3 regions of the Rhizobium sp. SU303 genome follow, and region 3 is predicted to be linked to each of the others. Evidence: predicted binding sites of a transcription regulator. Region 3 holds the regulator's gene; each other region holds the start of a gene.
What was found. Region 3 encodes LexA, which represses DNA repair genes until DNA is damaged. Its sites were predicted from a motif close to TGTTCNNNNTGTGTTCNG; they were not measured.

Region 1 (2,266 bases), 2.1 Mb from region 3:
AGCAAAAGTGTTGAGTGGTTTTGCCAGGCAAAGCGCGAAGCGATTTTGCCGGGAATTGCGGAAAACGAAAAGCCTCCGCCGCCTAAAAACCCAGAGACTGCTGGGCAGGCGGCGGCGGGGCGAGGTTGACGCCTTCGAGCTCCAGCATGCGGGCCTTCGATGACGAACCGCCGGGCGCGGAGAAGCCGCCGATCTTGCCGCCGGCCGCAAGCACCCGGTGGCAGGGAATGATCAGGGCGACAGGGTTCTTCGCCATTGCCTGGCCAACGTCGCGGGCGGCTTCCGGCCCGACGCCGAGCTCCTTGGCGAGCGCACCGTAGGTGGTCGTGTGGCCCCAGCCGACACGCCTTGCCGCCGCATAAATATCCCGGAAGAAGGTATCCTGGCCGGCAAGGTCGAGTTCGACGCCGGAAAAATCCGTCTCCTCGCCCTGGAAGTAACGCTTCACCGCAGCGACCGTCTCCAGCACGGCAGGCGTCGGCGCGCCGGCTTCGGCATCGGGCAGGCGGCGCAGCAGCAGCCGTTCGGTTGCTTCCGCTGATTTGGTCGGCAGTTGGAAGCGGGTGATGCCGGCGTCGCTCCAGGCGATGCCGCAGAAACCGCCCGCGGTTTCGAAGATGAGATAGTGGTGTATGGTCTCTGCCATGACACAGCCTCCGCGTTTTCGATGACCCTCAAAATCGTATGGGACGGCCTCGGTTTCAACCCGTTTCTTGCGCGCATAAGGCTTCCGGGAAATATCGCGATGCGTCTCTCGCAATGTCGATCGAACATTCACGTCATCCGTTCAGAGCGGATTGTATCGGAAAATTATGTTCTCTTTTTGTTCTTGATATTCAATCTCGCCGGAGTATCCTTCGTCGCGTTTTGGAAACGACGAGGTGGGTCATGACGACCCTGAGAGCCCATGAACCAAATCTCCTTCGACTTCGAGGATGGGCGAAGTCGGCGCGGGCGACCGGGCGAAAGCCATAGCGGCGGACACCGGCTTTTCTTCGCCCTCTGTCCGCCTGCGGCGGTCGAGCGGCAGGCGGCATCGATCGCCGATGACTATGGGAAGACTTTCTCTCTTTCGGCAAAGCCACGGCTGACGACGCTGCATATGACGATCATCGGCATCGACGATTATGAAGAATTGCCCGAGGACGCGGTCTTTGCGGCGCGCCAGGCCGGCGCCACGGTGGAGAGCGCGCCGATCGCGATCACTTTCGACAGGATCATGAGCTTCAGGCGGGAAGGCAAGGCGCGGCCGCTCGTGCTTTACGGCGAAGGCGGGCTGAAACCGCTCACCCGACTGCATGTCCAGCTCGGTGTCGGCATGCACAATGCCGGACTGCGGCACAATATCAGCCGCGATTTCACACCGCATATGACGCTGCTCTACGACGGCAAGACCGTGCCGCCGGCGGCCCTCGACACACCGGTTTCATGGACGGCATCCGAATTCCTGCTCATCCACAGTGTTCTCGGAAAAACCGAACATCGGATCATCGATCGCTGGCCGCTGCTCGGCTGAGGCAATGATGTCTCCGGACCACGCTTGCGCTTGCCCTATTTCCGCTCATATAGCTCGGAATGCCTAACCGGGCGCTGGTTGCAAACGGGAACGAAGACAGCATGGACGTTTCAGAGATCATCATCCCTGGAGATACGCCGGGAACGGAGTGGCGGCTGCCGGTGCTGCGCTTTAAAGGCCACGATCCGAAGGCGCCGAAGATCTATATCCAGGCGGCACTGCATGCCGGCGAGCTGCCGGGAACGGTGTTGCTGCATTTCCTCTGCGAAAGGCTGCGGCAGGCGGAAAGCCAAGGTGGGATCGCCGGCGACATCACCATCGTGCCGCAGGCCAATCCGATCGGTGCGGCGCAATCGCATTTCGGCGAGCTGCAGGGCCGTTTCGACCTGGGTTCACGCACCAATTTCAACCGGGATTTCCCGCTGATCTCGATTGTCGATCGCGCCACGCTGATCGAAGATCTCGATGATTATCCGGCTACCGACAGATTGAAGAGGCAGCTGCTGCATATGGCGCTTGGCGCCGATCTGGTGCTCGACCTGCATTGCGACGATGAATCCTTGCAATATGCCTATATCGACGAGGCCTTCTGGCCGGAGGCGGCCGATCTCGCCGCTGCACTCGACATGGAGGTCGTGCTGCTTTCGGATGGCGAAAGCTCGGCCTTCGAGGAGGCCGTCGGCTTTGCATGGAAATATGAAGTTCCCGGCGAACGCCGGCCACGTCTGCTCGGCAAACTCTCCGTCACCG
Region 2 (2,266 bases), 1.2 Mb from region 3:
CCGCCGTTTCCGGCGGATGGAACAGAGCAAGGTCGACGCCGTGCTGGATCACCGTGTGCGGTATCTCCAGGAACGAGCCGGATCGATCGCTGGTCGCGATGACAGCGTCCATGCGACGGATCAGCCATTTCGTATAGGCGGTGTGCCGGCGTTGCGCGGCCGAGGTGAAGAGAAGCTTCAGCGGCATGCGCAACAGATGACGCAGCAGGATGCCGACAGCCATCTCGTTGTTGCGGCGAGCGTGCCAGACACGCTGGCGCCGGCGCGCCGGTGGGCGCCAGAGGCCGAGGAGCTGCCGTCCCTTAAGTTTCGGCAGGTCCTCCGGCAGGCCGGGGCCGAGTGTCGCGATCTTGATACCGAGCCGGATCTGGCATGGGATGAGCTGAACGATAGTTGACGTGACGCCGGAGAGCCGGCGCTTGAAATTGGGCGCAATGATCTCGACGTCACGGATATCAGGCAAGGGAGGGGTCTCGCGGCTGGCGGGCGATCAGCCCCAGGAAACCTGGAGGATTTCGTAGGCCTTGGAGCCACCCGGCGCATTGACCTCGATGGAATCGCCGACTTCCTTTCCGATCAGCGCACGGGCGATCGGCGAGGAGATGGAGATGCGGCCGGCCTTGACGTCGGCTTCCTGGTCGCCGACGATCTGATAGGTCTTTTCTTCGTCGGTGTCCTCGTCGATGAGCTTCACCTTAGCGCCGAACTTGATCTTGTCGCCCGACATCTTGGTGAGGTCGATGACCTCGGCGCGCGCCGTCAAGTCTTCCAGCTCGCTGATGCGGCCTTCATTATGGCTCTGGGCTTCCTTGGCGGCGTGGTATTCGGCGTTTTCGGAAAGGTCGCCATGGGCACGGGCTTCGGCGATCGCCTCGATGATTCGGGGACGCTCTTCCTGCTGACGCCAGCGCAGTTCTTCCTGCAGCTTGACGAAACCGCCCGGTGTCATCGGTACCTTTTCAACCATTTTTCTGTCCTTCAATCCTTGTATCCGCATAATCAGCGGCGAACACAAAAGAAAACAGGTCCCGAAGGGGAGCTTCGGAACCGTGCCACAATCTTAGTCGGACGCTTATAGCAGATCGCCAAGCCCGATTTCCAGAAAATTCGCATGAAAGAAACGCGGCCTGCTCCAACATCCGGTGATGCAGCTTGAAAATGGGCGGAAATCGGATCGTTCCGATTGACTCTGCATGCCGGAACATATAGTGAACATACTAATGAAGAAGTCGCTAACAGAACGCTTGGCCATCCTTTCCGATGCCGCGAAATATGACGCTTCCTGCGCTTCCAGCGGCACGGTGAAACGTGATTCCCGGGCAAGCGGCGGGCTCGGTTCGACCGAGGGATCCGGCATCTGTCATGCCTATGCCCCGGACGGGCGGTGCATTTCGCTTTTGAAAATACTGCTGACCAATTTCTGCATCTACGACTGCGCCTATTGCGTCAATCGCTCGTCGAGCAATGTCGAACGGGCGCGCTTTACGCCCGAGGAGGTCATCTGGCTGACGCTGGAATTTTACCGCCGCAACTATATCGAAGGCCTGTTCCTTTCCTCCGGCATCATTCGTTCATCCGATTACACGATGGAAGAGATGGTCCGCATCGTCCGCGAACTGCGTGTGACCCATAATTTCCGCGGCTATATCCATCTGAAGTCGATCCCCGAGGCGTCGCCGCGTCTGATCGAGGAGGCGGGGCTTCATGCCGACAGGCTGTCGCTCAATATCGAGTTGCCGACGGATAACGGTATCACCCGTTTTGCGCCGGAAAAGAAGCCTGCCAATATCCGGCGATCGATGGGGGATCTGCGGCTGAAGATCGAGGCCGCCGGCGAACCGACGCTGCAGACGAAGAAGCGTCAGCGTTTCGTGCCTGCCGGCCAGAGCACACAGATGATCGTCGGCGCCGATGGCGCGAACGATGCGACGATCCTTGCGACCAGCGGTCGGCTTTACAGCAGCTACGGGCTGAAGCGCGTCTACTATTCCGCCTTCAGCCCGATCCCGGACTCGTCGAAAAACCTGCCGCTGATCAAGCCGCCGTTGATGCGGGAACACCGGCTCTATCAGGCCGACTGGCTCTATCGATCCTACGGTTTCGGCATCGACGAGATCACCGCAAACCAGGCGGATGGCATGCTCGATCTCACCCTCGACCCCAAGCTTGCCTGGGCGCTCGCCAACCGAGCCGAATTTCCCGTCGATATCAACAGGGCCGAGCGTGAACGGTTGCTGCGTGTGCCCGGTCTCGGCACCAAGACAGT
Region 3 (2,266 bases):
CTCGATCCGTTGCCGACGAAATTCTGATGATCGATGCCGGCATCCTTGCTGCCGAAAGCCATCCCCGAAAGCCCCTCCTCGCAACAGCGGAAACGGAAGGCCTGGTTGCGGGCAGTGAAGACATTGCCTTGCCGCGCCGATGCCTCGCTCTCCTCGACGCTCGCAATCCCGAGCGGCTCCAGATAGGTCTTGTCGGCAAAAAAGACGCAGGCATTCTCCGTTCCGAAGGGATGGCGCGCATCGGCGGCAACGGTGAAGCCGAGCTTGCCGAGCCTCTCGCGCGCCAGATCGATGTTGACGACCGGCAGCACGACATGATCCAGCGGGTGCGGTTTGGCGGAATGCTCGTTCATGATGTCCCTCCTGGAAACGGCAAGAGATTTGCGACGGCGCGCCCCTCAACGCAAGAGATGTGTCCCAATCCGGCGAATGAAAATAAAAATCTCAACGAGTTGGCGCCAAGTTTTACGGAAATTTAGCTACTTGCGGAACACATATGGAACATATAGTGTCTGTTCTGGATTTGTTTCAATCACGAGGTCACAACGTCGATGCTCACGCGCAAACAACAGGAGCTTCTCCTTTTCATTCATGAGCGCATGAAGGAATCCGGCGTTCCGCCATCTTTCGACGAAATGAAGGATGCCCTGGACCTCGCCTCCAAGTCCGGGATTCATCGCTTGATTACAGCGCTTGAGGAGCGAGGCTTCATTCGCCGCCTACCGAATCGCGCCCGCGCGATCGAGGTCATCAAGCTTCCGGAGGCCTACAGCCCCAGCATTCAGCCCCGGCGCGGCTTTTCGCCGAGCGTCATCGAGGGCAGCCTCGGCAAGCCGCAGCCGGTTGCTACTCCTGCTCCCGCAAAACCCGTCGCCGACAACGCCAACTCGGTCTCCGTGCCGGTCATGGGCCGAATCGCTGCCGGTGTGCCGATCTCGGCGATCCAGAACAATACCCACGACATCGTCGTTCCGGCCGACATGCTCGGCTCCGGTGAACATTATGCGCTCGAGGTCAAGGGCGATTCGATGATCGACGCCGGCATCTTCGACGGCGACACCGTGATCATCCGCAACGGCAGCACCGCAAGTCCTGGCGACATCGTCGTTGCTCTCGTCGACGACGAAGAAGCGACACTCAAGCGCTTCCGCCGCAAGGGCGCCTCGATCGCGCTGGAAGCGGCCAACCCAGCTTACGAGACCCGGATTTTCGGGCCGGACCGTGTCAAGGTTCAGGGTAAACTCGTCGGTCTCATTCGCCGATATCACTGACATTGGCCAGGCCGGATTCGGTAAAACTGTTGCTGCGCCAGTCATAGGCACGATGGCGCATCCATGGCCGCGACAATACATCGAATGCGGTTGCGACCTCCAGGCCGGTGTCCGTGAAGCGCAACTCGATGGAACCGGTCCTGCGCAACGTCTCACCGGTGAAGAGCGTCGCACCTGAACGGCAATTGTTGAAGCGAAGGCGGACCGACGTCACGACGATATCGGCCGCGTCGCACGCCGGGCCGAGATAGGCGGCGTTGTCGATGACGGTTACCACCCGACCATTGCCAAGCCTTGATATGCACCAGGCCTTCTTGACGCAGGAAAAGCGGTTTGCGTCACCGCCCGCTGCGGCCGTCCGCATCGCGGTCCTTGCTTCGTTCTGCTGATCGCGGGAAAGCCTGACGCGGCGGTCTTCTCCCTCAGGCGGGATAGCAGGACCATCCAGCATCTTCGGCGGATCATGCCTCGGCAGGACCAGCGCTCTCTGCCACTGGTCGAAGATGAAGTCCGGCGGTCTTTCACGGTTGGAAGCCATTGCCGCCGCCTCGACGACCGCGACGAGACTGCCATCCTCCGAAATCACCAGATCCGGCGGCCGGGGAACCGGCAGAAGCAGCAGGATGAGTGTTGCGACCGCGATGATCGATGTGCCGACATGGCGCAACCGGGTGCGGAGCAGCGTCAGCAGCAGAAAGCCTGCCACGGCGACGGCGAAATACCAGGCGGGCAAGCGGCCGACGTCGATATTGCCACCCCAGCCGGACACCGTCTTTGCGACCGCGATCACCAAATCGAGGCCAAATCCGACGATCTTCCAAGCCCAAACATCCAGACCGAAAGGCATGAGCAGCATCGCCAGCAGGCCTGCCGGCATGATGATGAAGGAGATGATCGGCATCGTCGCGAGGTTTGCCGGCAGGCCGTAGGCGGTCAGGCGATGAAAATGCTCGATCGAAAACAGCGCGGTTGAAAAACCGCCGATCAGCGAGGTC

Region 1: a site for LexA is predicted at 814-831, ahead of RlegSU303_RS24130 (2'-5' RNA ligase family protein). Genes of this name have one in related genera too.
Region 2: a site for LexA is predicted at 1,198-1,215, ahead of RlegSU303_RS15990 (putative DNA modification/repair radical SAM protein). Genes of this name have one in related genera too.

What each region holds. Positions count from the first base shown of each region.
Region 1 covers NZ_CP088095.1:4,922,385-4,924,650, reverse strand. Annotated here, with positions in the region: gene RlegSU303_RS24135 (methylated-DNA--[protein]-cysteine S-methyltransferase) at 83-646, opposite strand; gene RlegSU303_RS24130 (2'-5' RNA ligase family protein) at 908-1,516, shown strand; gene RlegSU303_RS24125 (succinylglutamate desuccinylase/aspartoacylase domain-containing protein) at 1,618-2,266, shown strand, end outside.
Region 2 covers NZ_CP088095.1:3,185,475-3,187,740, reverse strand. Annotated here, with positions in the region: gene RlegSU303_RS16000 (glycosyltransferase family 4 protein) at 1-463, opposite strand, end outside; gene greA (transcription elongation factor GreA) at 491-967, opposite strand; gene RlegSU303_RS15990 (putative DNA modification/repair radical SAM protein) at 1,221-2,266, shown strand, end outside.
Region 3 covers NZ_CP088095.1:1,970,163-1,972,428, reverse strand. Annotated here, with positions in the region: gene RlegSU303_RS09915 (VOC family protein) at 1-353, opposite strand, end outside; gene lexA (transcriptional repressor LexA) at 552-1,271, shown strand; gene RlegSU303_RS09905 (ComEC/Rec2 family competence protein) at 1,252-2,266, opposite strand, start outside.